Regions from separate parts of the Brevibacillus humidisoli genome, predicted to be linked through region 2. Evidence: predicted binding sites of a transcription regulator. Region 2 holds the regulator's gene; each other region holds the start of a gene.
The links. The regulator LexA, encoded in region 2, represses DNA repair genes until DNA is damaged. The targets are predictions, from matches to a motif close to CGAACATATGTTCG.
Positions count from the first base shown of each region.

Region 1: a site for LexA is predicted at 4,053-4,066, ahead of LOK74_RS05780 (DNA polymerase IV). Genes of this name have one in related genera too.
Region 3: a site for LexA is predicted at 4,358-4,371, ahead of uvrB (excinuclease ABC subunit UvrB). Genes of this name have one in related genera too.

Region 1 covers NZ_CP087263.1:1,169,005-1,175,319, forward strand. Annotated here, with positions in the region: gene LOK74_RS05750 (TRAP transporter permease) at 1-71, shown strand, start outside; gene LOK74_RS05755 (UbiD family decarboxylase) at 144-1,535, shown strand; gene LOK74_RS05760 (UbiX family flavin prenyltransferase) at 1,548-2,111, shown strand; gene LOK74_RS05765 (DNA-3-methyladenine glycosylase family protein) at 2,201-3,094, opposite strand; gene LOK74_RS05770 (VOC family protein) at 3,106-3,351, opposite strand; gene LOK74_RS05775 (helix-turn-helix transcriptional regulator) at 3,343-3,990, shown strand; gene LOK74_RS05780 (DNA polymerase IV) at 4,122-5,354, shown strand; gene LOK74_RS05785 (YhjD family protein) at 5,351-5,794, shown strand; gene LOK74_RS05790 (YolD-like family protein) at 5,784-6,128, shown strand; gene LOK74_RS05795 (C39 family peptidase) at 6,201-6,315, shown strand, end outside.
Region 2 covers NZ_CP087263.1:1,428,145-1,434,459, reverse strand. Annotated here, with positions in the region: gene LOK74_RS07130 (HelD family protein) at 1-2,039, opposite strand, end outside; gene crcB (fluoride efflux transporter CrcB) at 2,089-2,454, opposite strand; gene LOK74_RS07120 (DUF896 domain-containing protein) at 2,615-2,818, opposite strand; gene yneA (cell division suppressor protein YneA) at 2,920-3,264, opposite strand; gene lexA (transcriptional repressor LexA) at 3,444-4,067, shown strand; gene LOK74_RS07105 (aromatic acid exporter family protein) at 4,183-5,181, opposite strand; gene LOK74_RS07100 (DUF456 domain-containing protein) at 5,431-5,916, opposite strand; gene LOK74_RS07095 (multidrug effflux MFS transporter) at 6,038-6,315, opposite strand, start outside.
Region 3 covers NZ_CP087263.1:3,770,959-3,777,273, reverse strand. Annotated here, with positions in the region: gene LOK74_RS18470 (S41 family peptidase) at 43-1,524, shown strand; gene LOK74_RS18465 (PDZ domain-containing protein) at 1,676-2,956, shown strand; gene LOK74_RS18460 (flagellar hook assembly protein FlgD) at 3,368-4,294, opposite strand; gene uvrB (excinuclease ABC subunit UvrB) at 4,442-6,315, shown strand, end outside.

The DNA.
Region 1 (6,315 bases), 260 kb from region 2:
TTATCGTCCTGCTTGCTTTCCTATGGAAAGAGAAGAAAAAGGGAGAGCGGATTGCCGTTGAGTCTTTATAGTCACGGGAAGTTTTCGATTAGCGTCAAAGCTTTTCTCTCAAAGACAGAGGAATAGGAATGGAGGCGTTTTTCTTGTCGGCACCTTTTCAATCTCTTCGCGCATGGCTGCGTTATTTGCATAACAAAGAGGAATTGGCTGTTGTGACCAAACCGGTTTCCACCCGATATGAGATCGCAGCGTATACCAAGCATCTTGACGGCAGCAGACCGGTGTATTTCCCTGATGTAGATGGGTACACCATACCTGTCGTCTCCGGCATCGCCAGTACACGTCAACATTTTGCGGAAGCGCTGGGCTGTCGGACGGATGAGATGATCGACAAGTTTTTGCATGCCATCGATCATCCGATCCCGTCTGAGATGGTGAAAAGTGAAGCAGCGCCTGTTCAGCAACACGTGGTAACCGAGGATATCGACTTGATGAAGATGTTCCCCATCTGTCTGCATCAGGAGAAGGATTCCGGTCCCTACATCACTGCAGGATTAGCGATCGTCCGGGACCCGGAAACAGGGAAACAAAACGTGTCCATTCATCGTTTGCAGGTGTCCGGCAAAAACCGGTTGGGTGCGCTGATTCTGCCTCGTCACACATTTGCTGCCTTTAAAAAAATGGAGGAGAAAGGGGAGCCGCTCGAGATTGCCATTGTGTTGGGAGTGGACCCGATATTGATGCTGGCGTCCCAGGCGATCGCGCCGCTCGGCCAGGACGAATTGGAGATCGCGGGCGGGCTGCGAGGGGAAGCCGTTCCCGTCGTGCGCTGCAAGACGGTCAACATCGATGTGCCGGCTTATGCCGAGATTGTATTGGAAGGCAAGATCCTTCCCCACGTTCGCGAACCGGAAGGCCCGTTTGGCGAGTTTCCCGCCTATTACGGACCGAAAAGCAACAAAGAAGTGATCGAGATTCACTGTGTCACCCATCGGGAGAAACCGATCTATCAAGCTTGCCTGGCTGGCTCGGATGAAAACTTGCTGCTGGGAGCCATTCCGCGTGAGGCCAGCCTGCTTCGTGCGCTGCGCAACACAGTTCCTACTGTTCGCAACGTACATCTGACGATGGGCGGCAAATGCAGGTTCCATCTGGTGGTCTCCATGAAAAAGAGAAATGAAGGGGAAGCGAAAAATGTGATTTTCGCTGCTTTTGCCGGCCATTATGATGTGAAAAAAGTAATCGTGGTCGATGAAGAGATCGATATTTTTGACATGGATCAGGTGGAATGGTGTGTGGCGACTCGCTTTCAGGCGGAACGAGACCTGGTCGTGGTCCACGGTGCGCTTGGTTCCAAACTGGATCCCTCGGCCGATGACGGGGTAAGCTCCAAACTGGGATTTGATTGTACGGTTCCGCTAGGTGCCGAGCCAGAGGATTATGAAGTGACGCGGATCCCCAGTATGGAGGGGTACCACTTCGACCAACATATTGAGAGTCGGCTCGCAGACGATCGCAGCTTCTCTGAGGATTGACAGGTGGACCAGATGGACAAAAAAATCATCGTTGGCATTACGGGCGGTTCCGGCGCGATTTATGGGGTTCGTCTACTGGAAGCACTTAACGAAGCAGGTGTAGAGACTCATCTGATCATCAGCGAGTGGGGGGAGAAGACGATCCAGATGGAAACATCGTATACCCTGCCGGAAGTAAAGAAGATGGCTGCGGTTTCGTACAGTGTAAAAAATCAGGCCGCTGCCATCTCGTCCGGGTCGTTTCGGGTAGATGGGATGGTCATCGCCCCTTGCAGTATGAAAACCCTGGCAGGGATAGCAACCGGGCTCGCTTCCGATCTGATTGCGCGAGCGGCTGATGTGATGCTCAAAGAGCGTAAGAAGTTGATCCTGCTCACACGTGAGTCACCACTCAATCTCGTCCACGTCAGAAACATGGAAACGGTCATACTGGCCGGGGCCATGGTTTTCCCGCCCGTGCCCGCCTTTTACAACCAGCCGAAATCAATTGACGATATCGTCAACCATACAGTGGGCAGGGTGTTGGACCAGTTGGATTTAGACCCTGATTGGGTAAATAGATGGGGCAAGCAGTAAAAAGAAAACGAAACGTTTTGCCAAAAAGAAAGCTTTTGCCACAACAAGCGGCTGAACACACCTCAGCCGCTCGTCTGTTATACACACGATTACCGAAACAGTTCGCTCGCCCGTAGATAGTGAGCCCAATACCCCCGCCACAGACCGTAATCGGGCCATCCTGTTCCTGCCGGTCTGCGGTACAATCGAGAATATACTCGCTCTAGCGCGCCTTCACCAGTGGGGAGTTCTTCCATTCTGCCTAAACCTCGGATTAGAATGAACGACGCCGACCATTCGCCGATTCCTTTGATCCCCAGCAAGAAGCGGCGTACCTGCTGGTAGTCGCCCCTCTGCAGGAAATCGTCGCCTACATGCTGAAAGGCTTCGCTCATAGCCAGCAGATATTCCTGCTTTTTTTGCTGACCGACGATCGTTAGCATCTCCTCTCTGTCTGCCGCCAGCAGGTCGGCCGGTTCGGGAAAAGCCGGATACGGCTGGTTATGGATCGTTACGTTGCCGCCATAACGTCTGGACAGCTCCTGTTTGACGCTTTTCGCTGCGGGCATCGGCACCCGTTGGGAGAGAACAGCCCAACAGGCGTTTTCAAACGGTGTCAAAAACTTTACCTGGTGATAGCCGTACAGCCGCTCCACGATCGGCTGAAACACCGGATCTTTGCTCCCCAACTGATAAAACGGACGCAGTTCATCGTCGAGACTAAACACAAAACGGATTTTTTCCTCAAGCTCCCGCTGCTGACTATCTGTGATGGCCTCTGTGGAAAACAGTGTGTAGACGAGCCGAGGGTGTTCGAGGGTACCTGTCGAACGCAGAGAAAAAGCGAATACTTGTCCCTGCCACTTGATCGCTTTGACGATCTCGCTGCTTCCGGTCGCCTGCTCGCCTTTTGTCGGAGAAAAGCCTTGTAGGAATGCAGCCGATTTGTTGAAATCATAGGGAGCTGCCGGGTATAGTGTACCTTGCTTTGTAAACTGTTTCACGCCAACCTCCCTCACTTCTTTACCTCATAGACAACTAACGTTTGCCCTTCAGGGTCTCGCGCCATAAACTTTCGACCCAATGGAAAATCGATCAGTTCTGTGCTCAGCGCAACTCCTTTTTCCTGCCATCTGGCATAAACAGACTCGATTGCCTCTACCTCAAAGCTGATTTCTACCTTTTCGTTTGCTTCTGGCCTCACTCCCCATAGCAAACCGCGCAGGCAGCCAGTAAGAAGATTGAGGCCATTTTGCCGCATTCGCTGCGCCAGCGGGTACAGCACCTGAGAGACAGTATGCGCTTTCTCGCGCTTGATCCGAGCTATCATCGCAAGCAGCAGAACAAGCAGCAGGAGGAGCAGCTGCAAATGATCAGGAGGGCGGTATTGGAGAGCTCCCGACTGGAACTTCACTATCAGAAGCGGCAGCGGCTGGATCGCATTCCGCCTATCGAGCCGCGTCGGGTTGACCCCTACGGCATGGTCAACGTACACGGGGCCTTGTACTTGATCGGCTACTGCCACCTGAGAAAAGGCGTAAGACAGTTTCGGCTCGATCGCATTCGCCGTCTGGATGTACTGCCGGAGAGGTTCCGCCGTCCGGAGGAGTTTTCCATTCAGCAGTATCAGCCGGAGCAAAACCGCAATCTGATCGTTCGCGTACAGTTTCCTGCCGCGATGGCCGCTTACGTTCGGGAATCGCGCCCGTTTTTTTGGGAAACCGAGAAAGAGACGGAGCAGGGACTGGAGGTGACGCTGCGCGTACGCGATGAGGATGAAGTACTCTCCTGGATTCTCAGTTGGGGAGGGCAGGCGCTGGTGCTGGAGCCATCTTCCCTGCGGCATAAAATCTATGAGCAAGCCCGCCATATGATCGCCCGCTATGATCCGGAAGGGTAATCCACAGCAGGTGTCTGATGGGATCGCTGCGTCTGCAAGATGATTTTTTTACCAGTTGAGATCGAACGTATATTCCCCTTATAATGAGCATACAATAAGAACAGGTGTTCCTATTATGAGGGGGTGGCATCATGAAAAGCCGAATCATCTTTCTTGCCGACATGCAAAGCTTTTTCGCCAGTGTGGAAAAGGCGGCTGACCCGACGATTCGCGACAAACCGATCGTTGTTGCTGGTGATCCCGAACGGCGCAGCGGTGTCGTGTTGGCCGCCTGCCCGCTTGCCAAGGCATATGGCGTGACCACCGCAGAAGCCCTCTGGCAGGCACAGCAGAAATGTCGTCAGTTGGTCGTGGTCAAGCCGCGAATGGAGACGTACATTCGCGTATCGCTGCAGATCACCCGCATTTTTGAGTCCTTCACAGACCTGGTAGAGCCGTATTCGATCGATGAGCAGTTTCTCGATGTGACCGGCAGTGCGGCACTGTTTGGCGATCCGCTGACGATTGCCGAACAGATTCGGGAGCGAGTCCGGCTGGAGACGGGGATTGTCTGCCGGATTGGGATTGGCGAAAACAAAGTGTTGGCGAAAATGGCCTGCGACAACTTCGCTAAGAAGCAGTCACAGGGAGTGTTCTGGCTGAAGCGCTCGGATCTGGCTGAGACGCTTTGGCCGCTGCCGGTGGAGAAGTTGTTTGGAGTCGGTTCCCGGATGAAGCGGCATTTCCACCGGATTGGCGTGTATACGATCGGACAAGTGGCTAAGCTTTCTCCTGCCGTCCTGACCCGCCGTTGGGGCGTCAACGGAGAGATCCTGTGGCGAACCGCTCACGGGCTTGACGATTCGCCGGTTTCTCCTCGAACGCACGAACTGCAAAAAGGGATCGGCCACCATATGACGCTGCCGCGTGATTACCACACGGCGGCTGATATCAAAGTGATCCTGCTGGAGCTGTGCGAAGAAGTGTGTCGGCGGGCGCGCAGCAAGAACTTGATGGGATCGGTCGTCTCTGTTGGCTGCCGTGGGGCCGACTTTGATACAGCCACCGGCTTTTGGCGGCAGATGAAGCTGTTCGAGCCAACGCATGACGCAATGACGTTGTTTCAGGCGGTGGGCCATTTGTTTGAGCGGCACTGGCGGCACACACCGGTCCGAAGCATTGGGGTCAACCTCAGTCAACTCATCGAGGATGATACGTATCAGCTCAGCCTGTTTGAAGACAAACAGCGGCAGCGGGCGCTGGCTGCTGCGATCGACGGCATTCGCGCCCGTTATGGAAATGCTGCCGTGCTGCGGGCCATCTCACTGCTTGACTCCGGGCAGGCACGCGAGCGGGCGCGCAAGATCGGAGGCCACTACAAATGAACAAGCGCAGGCTGCTGGGACTGGATGGAGAAGGCAGACGAGAGGAGAACGGCGGCCAACAGGGCAGCGTATCCCGGATGCAGCCGGACGGTTGGCGGGAGACGCTGCAGGAGTGTGTCATCTTTGGCGTTTTATTCAAGGCGGTCATGGTCGATTTGACGGTGCTGCAGGCGAGGGCGCTCAAGCTGTCGTACCAGGCACCGCTTGAGGAACTGTCCCATTGGGCGGAACGGCGCCATTATCAGCTGCGACGCCGCTTGCGCGAGCAAGGCTGCTTCTTGTTGAACAGCGAGCGGCTTGATCAGGTCTACCGGATCCAATTGATCATCGGGGGTTATCAACAGGAAGCGGTGTACTCGGTCGAATGGATCAGAGCCGAATGCGAAGAGCGGATTCGCATCTGGCTGATGGAACGAGGAGGAGAGCGGAATGGGGCGTAAGGCGGTGTCCAAAAAGGAGAATTTGTTTGCGGCCAGCCGGTTTGTTCTGCCGGAGCACCGGGAGATCTATCTCCAGATGAAGCAGGAGCAGGTCTTTTACGTTCCTCCGCAACTAGATGAACACCAGCGGGCAGAACTTGCCAGTCGACTGTGGCAGGCATTTCAAGAGAAGCAGGAAGTGGAGGTCACCTGTTACGATCGGCGTGGGCCGCGGCAAGTGCGGGGAGTGATTCTCCACATGGAACAGGTGACACGGCGGATCAAGCTGAGAACAGATCAAGGAACGGAGTGGATTTCTGTCGATCACCTGCTTGATGTTGGGGGTGGTGGGTGAAAACTTCCCAGGTTCCAGACACATAGCGGCAGATAGATTAGGGGAGGATGTGAGTAAAAAGGAGTACGCATCGTGAGAAGAGTGTTCTCGCCAAAACGCGGGATCGTCACCGTCACGTTTCTGTGCATCTTGACGGTGGTGGGATGTTCTGCTTCGCAGCCTCCTGCAGCAGAACGGCAGCCGATTA
Region 2 (6,315 bases):
AGAATCGTCACACCGCCTGGGTATGCGGTATCTTTGGCCGTGAGCAGCACCACCTGAGGCAGCAGGGGACGAACCGCTTTCGCGGCACGGCGGCTTGCATCCACCGTTTGGCCCACGATGGCTATCGAGGAGTAGCCTGCTTCGAGATACTCTCGGACCCGATTGGCCAAGTCCTGATACATCTCGGATGGTTTGCCGACGGGTACGATCAATGGTTCTTTCCCGTGCCGCAGGACCGGCTGTACCGGAGTAATCCCCGGCAGTTCAACAGCGCTCAATACCCGACTGGCCAGACGCATGATCTCCACCGTTGAACGATAACTTTGTTGGAGCGTGTAGAAGGCCGCACGGTCATCGGTGAACACGCCTTCAAGCAGTTCCCGCCAGTCTTCCAATCCTCTATACGAATGAATGGCCTGAGCCAGGTCGCCGACGACCGTAACCGATTGTCGTTTGGTCATCTGAGCGATCAGCAGGATTTCAAGCGCACTCAAGTCCTGTGCCTCATCAATCACCGCATGATCAAACGTAAGCTGCTTTTTTGAGCCATGCAGCAAATGCTTGAGGTAAAGCAGCGGAGCCACATCTTCCGCCTCGAGCCGTTCCTGTTCAAACAACAGACGGCAAGATTGACTCACATCACCGATCACCTCATCTTGAATATAATCTGGCACCAGTTTTCGAAGCTTCCGCGGGTCCGTAAGCAGTTCGCGGTAGGCTGCGAACACCTCAAAAGACGGCCAATCCTTAAAATAGGCATCGATCATCTGTTCCAACTTTGCTTCAAACCGGAGCAACGCCTGCTTGTCCAGATCCATTTTCAGTTCACGGATATGGGCGTAAAACTGTTTGGTCAACTGCTGCTTCAAATGTTTCCGGAGCATCACAACCCGCTCGGCCAGCGGCAGTGAACCGTATTGCTCTGTGAACAATTCACGAATATCCGCGCCGGAGACGGAAAACACCCGTTCTGTTTTTTTATACAAAAATCGTACGGGGCGAAAAGGAATTACTTCGTCAATCAAGTACCCCACATAACAATCAAGCGTGTCACGCATCGCCAAGGAGCCTTTGAAACGGAGACGGTTGCGGGTGATGTCCCTCTCTCGTTCCTGCTCTGCGCTGTGCTCAAAAAATAGCCGCAGTGTCCGCCCAGGATCGATCATGCGCCACCCTTTCGGCACTTCTGTCTTGATCTCCCGACTGGCCCACTCCAGAAATGTGGACTGCTGGACATCCTCTACTCCCAGTTCCGGCAACACTTCGGAAATGTAATTGAGGAACAAGCGGTTGGGAGCGAACACCATAAACTTTTTGGAAGAGAGCGTGTCCTGATAGTTGTAAATCAGATAGGATAAGCGGTGCAGCGCGATTGTCGTCTTCCCGCTGCCGGCCACACCCTGAACGATAACCGGACGATCTTTTTCTGCACGGATGATCTCGTTTTGCTCTGACTGAATCGTTGCAACGATGTCCTTCAGACGGCTATCGTTGGTCTGATTCAGACTGGATGCGAGAAACTCATCAATAAACCCCTCTCCCAGGAAGTCGTCAGGGCTGCCGATCTCTTTTTGGATCGTCTCCTTCAGCGCACCATCGTATATGCCGGTAATCACACCCTGTTCGATCGCAAAATTACGCTTTAAGGTCACCTCTCCACGAACAAGCTCCTTCGGTGTACGGTAACAAGCATCTGTACTCTCACCGCTATAGAACAAGCTGGCAATCGGAGCCCGCCAATCGATCACAACGGCATCCAGGCTGGTGCTATCTACAATTCCCCGTTTACCGATGTAAACCGTGTCGTGCTCTCCTGTCTCCGCCCGACTGAAGTCGACCCGCCCAAAGTACGGCTTTTCCCGAGCGGTCTCCAAATAGACCAGTTCTTTTGCTTTCTTTTGGTTGATGATCTGCTTGACATCGTCGTCTGTGGCTTCCCGGACATCTTCCCGCAGGAGCTTGATCTCCTGATCAACCACCTGAACCGTCCGCTCCAATCGCTTCTGTTCCTCCGGGTACGCGGGATGACGAATGGTCATATGGCCCTGACTCCTTTCCCGAACGATCTTGCTGGCGTACTTCCTACTTTTATAACAATTGACGTCCCAGCCACCAACCACACGAGACTGCCAATAAACCAGAACCTACGCTAGTCAGTATGTAGAGGCCCGCTCGCCAGGGCATCCCCTGCAAAAAGTACGATACCGTCTCCAGTGAAAAGGTAGAAAAGGTCGTGAACCCGCCCATCACACCGGTCGCAAGCAGCAGATACAGTTCTGGCGAGAGCCATCCTTTTTCCTTTCCCCATACGTAAACCAACCCAATCAGAAACGAACCGATCAGATTGGCCAGCCATGTTCCCAGCGGCCAACCTGGCTGATTGGCCCACAGTCCGATCAGGTAGCGCAGCACAGAACCAATCGCTCCCCCTACTGCCACCGCCAACAGAGCCATTTTCTCCACCCCTCTCGTATCATCGGTGCACCCGGCCGGTTAGCTCCTGCCGCGCTTACTGTCTTTTCCAGTCTACCGCAGCCAGGTCTCCGTTGCCAAGCACAGCGAAAAAACCCGCAAATCACTGCGGGCTTGATGATTGCTATTCTCTTTCTGCTGCTTAGTGTTTGCGCCGCTGGTCGCCCTCTTCCACATCTTCGACAAACCGGATGGAGTCCAGACTGGCCTTTAACGATGTGCGAACAGAATCGATGTACTTCCGGCGCAATGTTTGCTGTTCCTGCTTCTCCTCATCCGTCAATCCCTGCTGCTTTGATTTTTTAGCCAGTTCGTTAATTCGCCGGATTTCTGCGTCTGTAACCATTGTCTCCCCTCCCATCCCCAAGCATTGTCCCGTCATTATATCACAGAAACAGAATCGCATCGACCTGTAGATGGGAGAAGGCTAGCAGGCTAGCAACACCGTTACCTATCAAGCGGAATGATCAGATTCTGACCGGGATAGATAACAAACCCAGGCAAATCGTTGCTCGTCTTGATTGCGTCAATCAACTCATACAGATCGATACCCGCCTCTTCCTGATATTTTACGGCCAACTCCCACACGCTGTCACCCGGCTGAACGGTTACCAGCTTGTGCGAAGAATAGCCTTGTTCTTCCTCAGCGGCTGCAAAGACGAACCCTGTGAGCAAAGAAAAGAAAAGAGAACATGCTAGCAAAATCAACAGAGCCTGACCGCGCGTAATGCCGATTCTCCCCTTATGTCGGCCGCTTCTATATCTGGAGTGAACGTGATTCATACGTATCATACACCTCAACTTCTCCTAAAATGGACGAACATTCGTTTTCCAAACGTTTGTTCCTGTTGGTGTTATTGTACATGCGAACATATGTTCATGTCAACAAAAAAATCGAACTTATGTTTGTCGAACGCAAGATCCCATGGTATAATGTAGAAAAATATTGGATCGAGAGTAGAGGTGTAAGCATGACCAAGCTTTCCAGCCGGCAACAGGCAATCATGGATTTTATTCGGAAAGAGGTAAAGGACAAGGGCTACCCTCCGTCTGTACGAGAGATCGGTGAAGCCGTCGGATTAGCATCCAGCTCCACGGTTCACGGCCATCTGGCCAGATTGGAGAAAAAGGGCTTGATTCGTCGAGATCCCACCAAGCCGCGGGCAATCGAACTACTTTCCGAGGATAACCGCTATCAGCCCGATTTTGAAATGTCGGTCGTTCGCATTCCGGTAGTAGGAAAAGTTACCGCAGGACAGCCGATTACGGCCGTCGAACATGTGGAAGATTATTTTCCACTTCCAGAGAATCTCGTCTCGACAGATAATGTCTTTATGTTGCGGGTATCAGGGGACAGTATGATCGAAGCCGGCATCCTGGACGGCGATTATGTGATCGTTCGCCAGCAAAATGTGGCTAACAACGGGGACATTGTCGTAGCGATGACAGAGGAAGATGAAGCGACCGTGAAGCGGTTTTTCAAAGAAAAAACGCACGTTCGCCTTCAGCCGGAGAATGCTGCTTTGGAACCGATTATCCTGCAATCTGTCACCATCTTGGGAAAAGTGATTGGCGTCTATCGTCTGGTTCACTAGAGAAGCCCATCGGACAAGCTTCCCTTCCGCATTGAAAAAGTTGGACGCGTGACATATGTTCTACCTTTAATTGTATGAATGAAAAAACAAGCTGACACATCTGCATCCTGCAGTGTCAGCTTGTTTCTTTTTCCAGATTCCCTCCAGCACGATGGTGGTTGCCCGCTCTCTCTTCCCTGCCAAGTTCATGCTTGATGTGCAGATACTGTTCGATCTCCCGCAGCAGATAAAACAGAGAAGCTCGAGTTTCAAACTCTTCTCTCGTCTTGGGAAGCGGGGATTGCTGCAGTTCCTTGCGCATCTCGTTCAGCTTGTCCAAAAAGAGATAAGCGGTGTTTCCAGGGTGGATCGACTGGCTCAAGTGATCCAGAAAGTCAGCAATCTGCCCTCCCTGAGGCACCTGCTGATCGAGTGAAGAGACGATGGGCAGCATCCGCTCCAGCAACTCAAACTGTTTTGCCCGCATCGTGAAATACTGGTAGTATTCATCCTCCGGCTTGATCAGACGATTCTCCACGTCCTGTACCGACAAACGGATCGCCTGTTCCAGCAGCTGTACCGTTTCCAGCATCTCTCGACCATCCCAGTCGCTGCTGCCGTTGCGCAGATAATAGCAGAATTCCCGCAGCACGGTGGCAAAATTGCGCTCCACCTGTTGCTGCAGTCGCTGCAATTCCTTTTCTGCACTAGGCATGTGCAGGTTCATCAGCAGCGCTACGCCGATCCCGATTGAAAGCAGTGCCAATTCGTTGGCGATAATCGCTAGGTCGACCCGTTCCAACGAATAGATGTGCAGCAGCACGACGGCACTGGTGACAAAACCTTCGTTCACTTTCAGACGAACGATCAGCGGGATGAAGACAAGCAGCAAAAGTCCGAACGTATAAGGGTGATAGCCCAGCCCCTCAAAAAAGAGAACCCCGATCACCAATCCCAACAAACAGGCAAACAGACGGTGAATCGCCGTGACGATCGACTTTTTCCTTGTCACCTGCACACACAATATGGTGATAATTCCTGCGGCTGCGTAAAACGTCAATCCTGCTTGCTGAGCAATAAAAATGGACAATGCCGTCCCGACTGCCGTCTTGATCGTTCTGTATCCTATCTTCAACGAGCTTCCTTCCTTTTTGCGATGATCAGTTTACACCATGACGGTGTCGAGACACGCCGCTTGGCTCCACCTATTGTCATTTTCTCCGACTATCCACCAGGTTTCAAGCCTGAACTGATCCAGTCACATCGTCCCTCTTCTGCGATGTGAAGAAGCGGGTGACAACGGGCACCCTGCTATCTCAACTTGTTCGTCTGTGGCGTCAGAGACAGAATTGATCTTGATCGTCGGTCATCATCGGCCAAAACACTACAATGCCAGGAAAAACCAAGCGATCATCGCAAGCTGAATCGCGATTTTGACTACGGTACTGCCGAGAAAAGCAATCAGTGTCCCCACCGCCACTTTCAGCGCGCTGTCCAGTTTCTTTTTCTCCAGTCCGATCTCGACTGCCAGAACGAGCAAAAACGGCAGAATCAGCATCCCGAACGGCGGAAAAACGAGCAGACCAAGCAGCAGACCCACAACGGCGGCGAATGAAGACCACTTCGAACCACCGTACTTCTTTACAAAATACAGGTTGGTCAGCAGATCTGCGCCAAACAGCATGATACTTAGCACGACCATCCCCCACCAAAAGGAAGCAGGCAGGCCCATGCCTGGGTCGGCGACGAAAAAGTGATAAAGCAAAAACCCGGCCCACAAAAACACGGTGTCCGGCAGAACTGGCAGAAAGATACCGGCAATGCTAAGAACGAAGAGAGCGACGATTACGATCCACAAAAAAATCTCCATCTGGCTTCCTCCTCGGAAAAACATTCGATCCGTTACGTGTAAGTGTGGTACTCTCTTATCTTACGTAAACCAAGTGGGGAAAGTTTCATCCTACGAAGATTCTTCCCCCTGTCGCACGGGATCATCTTGTCGTTTTTCTGCGGCGAACCATCGTGATAAAGCACAAGACGGCACCAAGATCTGCGACAGCAATCACGACCCCCATCGGGATGGCCGTATCGCTTCCCCCTAGGCCCACTAGTGGAGCCGCGAGTCCACCAGCAATGAACGACATCAGCCCCAGCAGCGCCGATGCACTGCCTGCCGACTGCCCCTGATTCTGCATCGCCAGCGAAAACGTAGTGGTGCTGACAATCCCTACACTGGATACGACCAAAAACAGCGGCGGCAGAATCGTAT
Region 3 (6,315 bases), 2.3 Mb from region 2:
ATACCTTTTTTCCGGAAGCGCAAAGGATGGTGAGTAGAAACGATGAGATGGAACGGTCGTTTGGTATTTTTACTGGTTGCATTTAGCATGGTAATCAGCAGTATGTTTACGATAACTGTCGTAAAAGGGAGCTTGAATAGCCCTACATCGGGTGCGATCGCCGCCTTGGGGGATGCGTTCCTGCCAGGGAGCGGGCAGAGTCAGTACCCGAAGGAATTTGCCAAGCTGCATGATGCTTATAACGTGATCAAGAGCCAGTACGTGCAGGATGTACCTGCCGATCAATTGGTCGAGGGAGCGATTGAAGGGATGATTCAGTCGCTTGAAGACCCCTACTCTGCTTACATGGACCCGGAATCGGCCGGTGAGTACAACAACGCGCTGCACTCCTCTTTTCAGGGCATCGGCGCAGAAGTGACGATGAAGAACGGACGGGTGACGATTGTATCTCCGTACAAGGATTCGCCGGCAGAGAAGGCGGGGCTTCGTCCGAACGATCAGGTGATCAGTGTAAACGGCGAGTCGCTGGAGGGATTGAGTCTCCACGAAGCAGTTGAGAAAATCCGCGGCCCCAAGGGAACCAAGGTGACGCTGGAAGTGGTTCGTGAGGGTACGGCTCAACCGCTGACCATCGTCGTCACTCGTGACGAGATTCCGGTTGAGACGGTCTACGGTGAACGCTTAAAGAGCGGTTCGTTTGCCTTTGGCAAGATCCAGATCGCCCAGTTTTCCACCGAGACAGCCGCTCGATTCCAGGAGGAGGTAAACCGCCTGGAGGGGGAAGGCATCGACGGCTTGATTATTGATGTGCGGGGAAATCCCGGTGGGTACCTGAAAGCGGTGGTCGACATCACCAAGACGCTGCTTCCCGACAAGAAACCAATCGTCAAGATCGAGTATGGCAAAGGAAGTTCCAAACAGGGTGATACGTACAACGCGGAAGCATCAGAATTGAAACCATACCCGATCGTGGTGCTGACCGACAAAGGAAGCGCAAGCGCTTCGGAGATACTCGCGGCCGCGATGCGTGAGAGCGGCGGCTACAAACTGGTCGGTGAGAAGACATTTGGCAAGGGAACAGTACAAAGTACCGTACAGATGGAAGATGACAGTCTGATCAAGCTGACCATCGCCAAGTGGCTGACGCCAAATGGCGACTGGATCAACAACAAAGGGATTGAACCGGACGTCGCTGTGCAGCAGCCTGAATACTTTAATGCCGCGCGACTGCCTGACAACAAGGCATTAACCTTTGACTTGGCTGGTCCCGAGGTGAAGAACCTGCAAGTGATCCTGAAAGGATTGGGACTTGATCCGGGACGCGAAGACGGCTACTTTGACAAGCGAACGGAAGAGGCCGTCAAACAGTTCCAGAAGGAGCATAAGCTGTCCGTAACCGGCAAGGTGGATCAAGCGACAGTGGAGGCGCTCCATGAAGCGCTGCTGGAGAAGATCAGAGATCCGCAAAACGACCTGCAGCTGCAGCGAGCGATTGAAGTGTTGAAGCAGCAGAAAACAAAATAATCCAGTGGCAGGGAATCGCCTGCAGCTTGTAGAAAGGTAAGACCACGGTTTATTCTGCCGTGGTCTTTTTTCTGTTTCGCCAAACTACGGCCATGCCGTCGTCTGAGGCTCGGTATACATCCAGTTTTTGGAAAATGAGGTGATCGGTCGGATGCTGAATGGATGGGGGATGCTGTCCGATGTGTTGTATGGCATCGTTCAGTTACTGCTAAACCCACTTTTATACGTATTCGCCTTGTTCATATACCTGCAGTATCGCAAACAAATGGCGATTGAACGTCAGTTGTTTGCGGTTCGACTTCATATACCTTTGGTTCAGACGATCCGCTCGATTGGCTGGGGGCTTGTTGGAGGCTTGCTGGTCTCGGTGATAGCGGCGGCATTGGGTGTGGTGGTTCAGGTGACGGATATCTGGATGACCGCTTTTCTGGCCATTTTGCTCGCCTTTTTTCGGCTGCGTTTCCTCTGCTTGGCTTATGCCGCAGGTCTGTTGACGCTACTCCATCTGGTTGCGCTGCTGTGGCCGCAGCCCGCACAGTTTTCGACCGTTGGCGTAGTATGGGGATGGCTGATGGAGGTGCAGCCAGTACCGCTGCTTGCCTTGGTCGCGTTATTGCATCTGGCTGAGGCGATGCTCGTCCGTGCCGTTGGCAGCCGTGATGCGTCTCCACTGTTCATCGGCGGGAAGCGAGGGCGGATTATCGGGGCTTATCAGCTTCAGTCCTTTTGGTTGACACCACTGCTCCTGTTCGTGCCAACCGACTCTTCCTCCGGCGTGACAGAGGCGCTCTATTCAGGCTGGCCGCTGTTTTCATCTGAATGGAGCAGTGCTTCCTTTGCCCTGCTGCTGCTGCCTGCTGTGACAGGCTTTTCCGATCTGACACAGGCGATGACGCCGCGCCAAAAAGTGAGGGAAAGCTCTCGTGTGCTGACATGGTACGCGATTCTCCTCTTGGGACTCTCCTATGCTGCTGTCTGGCTGCCGGCGCTTGTTGTACTAGCTGCTCTGTTTGCCGTTGCCGGACACGAAGCATTGGTCTGGTACAGCCGCAGGCGCGAACAAGCATTGCCGCCCTACTTTATCCAATCGTCCAAAGGGATTAAGGTGATGGCCGTGATCCCCAACACACCAGCGGAAGAGCTAGGGATACTGCCGGGGGAGATCATTGTCAAGGTAAACGGGATCTCGGTGCGGGACAAGGAACAACTGTATCCGGCCCTGCAGGCCAATCCGGCATTTTGCAAGATGGAAGTGCTCACCTATCAGCAGGAAGTGAAGTTTCTCCAGTGTGCCGTCTATGCTGGCAACCATCACCAGTTGGGGATTATCGTCGTCCCCGATCAGGAGACACAGTACTATATGGACATCCGCAAACTGAGCTTGGTCCAACTGCTTGGCAAGCAACTGCAGAAGCTGAAGATGGGAGCGTAGGTGAAAACAAAATAAGTAGTCTCAGCCCGTACCGATCTACGATTGGACGGGCTTTTGGCTGTCTATACGGCACCACCGGATGAGGCGCCTCCAAAGCAATGATGCCTCGTTGATCTGGCGATAACCATGCCGGGAATGGGATCGACCGACGGTTCATTGGAATCTGACATAGCCGAGAGGTATCTAGCGTTATGGGAGGAACAGTATCTCTCCTTCCCGTTCTCTCTCAACGAACTGACAGAGCAGATCAAAGCGGCCAAGAATATGCAAACTGAGGCGCAGTTCCAGTTCGTTATAAGACCAGAATTACAAGGGGATTGTGCGCAAGGGAAAAAGAAGCTGTCCCGAGGCCTTTTCATGGCTTCTCAGAACAGCTTCCTAGAGGATTCCGGTCGACCAAGCGACAGTCCATTATCCGTTATTCGATGCCTCAAATCCAATGATATCCCGCAGTGAAATCTTCTGATCATCTGCCAACAAGAACTCAACCAGTCCGTTTTTCATGCTGACAGCGTCGATGGTTCCTGTTTTCTCTACCGATTCCTTGGAGCCATCGTCGTTGACGACCTCTTCCAGATAGGTGACCGTGTAGCCGATCAGTTGCGTGTATTTGAGCGTATTGTCCATCGGGATGTTGTCTGGAGCCATTTCCAGACCGATGATGTCGGCCATGCCGAGCTTCTTGCCATTGTCGAGGGTGAATTCGATCAATCCGTCTTTGACGTTGAAACCGGTAATCGTCCCCTGTTTTGTCACATCGACTGTGGAGATATCGTCGGTTGTATCTGGATCGCCATCCGCATCCACTTTTTCCTGTTCCGTATAGGAGACCAGCGTTCCGAGCAGTTGCGTAAACTTCAGCGCACTATCCAGCAGGCTGTCGTCCGACATGCCTTCCGAGTCCAGTCCGTGGACGTTTCCACGCGGAACGACATCTTCGCCAATCACGAACATGATCTTGCCGTCGACCATTTTAACGTCGTTGATGGTGTCCGTCTTAACCTCGACCGACTTCTCTCCGGTTGCCTCATCGACGGTCACCATGTCATAGGTGGCTGTCTTGCCGATCAATGTCTCGTATTGAGGCAGGTTGAGCAAACTGCTGTTGGATTCCTCCATCAAGGTTTGGATGCGAGTCAGCCGCTCCACCATGGTCATCATCGTCGTCTGCTGCACGAATTGCTGGTTGTCCATCGGAGACAATGGATCTTGCTGTTTCAACTGCTCGATCAGCAGCTTCATAAAAGAGTTTTGATCTATTTCAGTACTGAATTCTTTTTTGCCTTTATAACTCCAGTTGGGTGGAATATAGACGGTGTCGTTGACGCTGTTTGGCATCGTGATCCTCCCCATGTTTCGTCATCTCTTTTCATATCGGCAAAAAGGGGACGAGGCAATAGACAAACAAATGTTCGAATTCTCTGCTTAACGACTTACATTTTGTGCTATAATGATGATAGTACAATAGGAAGGATGAACGGCTAGATGGATCGCTTTCAATTGGTTTCCGAGTATCAGCCGTCCGGCGATCAGCCGCAGGCGATCGATCGCCTGGCGGAGGGGATCATCGCCGGCAAACGGTACCAGACCCTGCTCGGTGCTACCGGGACAGGGAAGACCTTTACCGCAGCCCAGGTGATCGCGCGGGTAAACAAGCCGACACTGGTGATGGCCCACAACAAGACATTGGCGGCTCAGCTTGCGGCTGAGTTCAGGGAGTTTTTTCCGCACAACGCAGTCGAATACTTTGTCAGCTACTACGACTACTATCAACCGGAAGCCTACATCCCTCAGTCCGATACCTATATCGAAAAAGATGCCAGCATCAACGATGAGATCGACAAACTGCGTCACTCCGCGACCAGTGCGCTGTTTGAACGGCGGGATGTGATCATCGTCGCCTCGGTTTCCTGCATCTATGGTTTGGGTTCACCGGTAGAATATCGTGAACTGCTGCTTTCCCTGCGCGTCGGCATGGAGAAGAGTCGGGAGGAAGTCCTGCATCGGCTGGTCGATATCCAGTATGACCGCAACGACATCAACTTTACGCGCGGCACGTTCCGGGTGCGCGGCGACGTACTGGAGATTTTCCCCGCCTCGCAGAGCGAGCAGGCGATCCGTGTCGAGTTTTTCGGCGACGAGATTGAGCGGATTACGGAGATTGACGTAGTAACGGGAGAAATCCTGGGTACGCGTGATCACGTCGCGATCTTCCCGGCATCCCACTTCGTCACTCGCGATGAAAAAATGAAGCGGGCGATTGAGAATATTCAGCGGGAGCTGGAGGAGCGGCTGGCCGAACTGCATGCCGCAGGCAAGCTGTTGGAAGCTCAGCGGCTGGAGCAACGGACGCGGTACGATATCGAAATGATGGCAGAGATGGGCTTTTGTTCGGGCATCGAAAACTACTCCCGTCATCTGACCGGTTTGCCTGCGGGCCATCCGCCCTACACATTGCTGGACTATTTTCCGGATGACTTTTTGCTGATGGTTGACGAGTCGCACATGACCCTGCCGCAGGTGCGCGGGATGTACAACGGGGACCGAGCGCGCAAGGACGTCCTGGTAGAGCACGGCTTCCGACTGCCTTCGGCCCGCGACAACCGACCGCTGACGTTTGAAGAGTTTGAAGGGAAGATACCACAGTTTGTCTTTATTTCAGCCACACCCGGACCATTTGAGCTGGAGCACAGTCCGGAGATCGTCGAGCAGGTGATCCGGCCCACCGGCTTGGTCGACCCGACGGTTGAGGTGCGCCCGATCAAAGGGCAGATTGACGACTTGATCGGTGAGATTCAAGCCACCATTGCCAAAGACGAGCGCGTATTGGTGACCACGCTGACCAAAAAGATGGCCGAAGATCTGACCGACTACCTCAAGGAGATCGGCATCAAAGTTCGTTACCTGCACTCTGATATCAAGACGATGGAACGGATGCAGATCCTGCGGTCGCTCCGTCTGGGTGAGTTTGATGTGCTGATCGGGATCAATCTGCTGCGGGAAGGACTGGATCTGCCAGAGGTGTCGCTGGTGGCGATCCTCGATGCGGACAAGGAAGGCTTCCTCCGCAATGAGCGATCCTTGATCCAGACGATTGGCCGCGCAGCCCGCAACGCGGAAGGCCGAGTGATCATGTATGCCGACAAGATCACCGATTCGATGGCCGCTGCGATTCGGGAGACAGAGCGGCGCCGATCGATACAGATCGCCTACAACGAACAGCACGGCATCACGCCGCAAACGATCAAGAAGGCGGTTCGCGATGTGATCGAAGCGACCAAGGTGGCGGAAGAAAAGGCGGACTATCTGCCGCAAGCTGACTTCAAGAAGATGCCGAAGAAAGATCGCCTGCGGGTCAT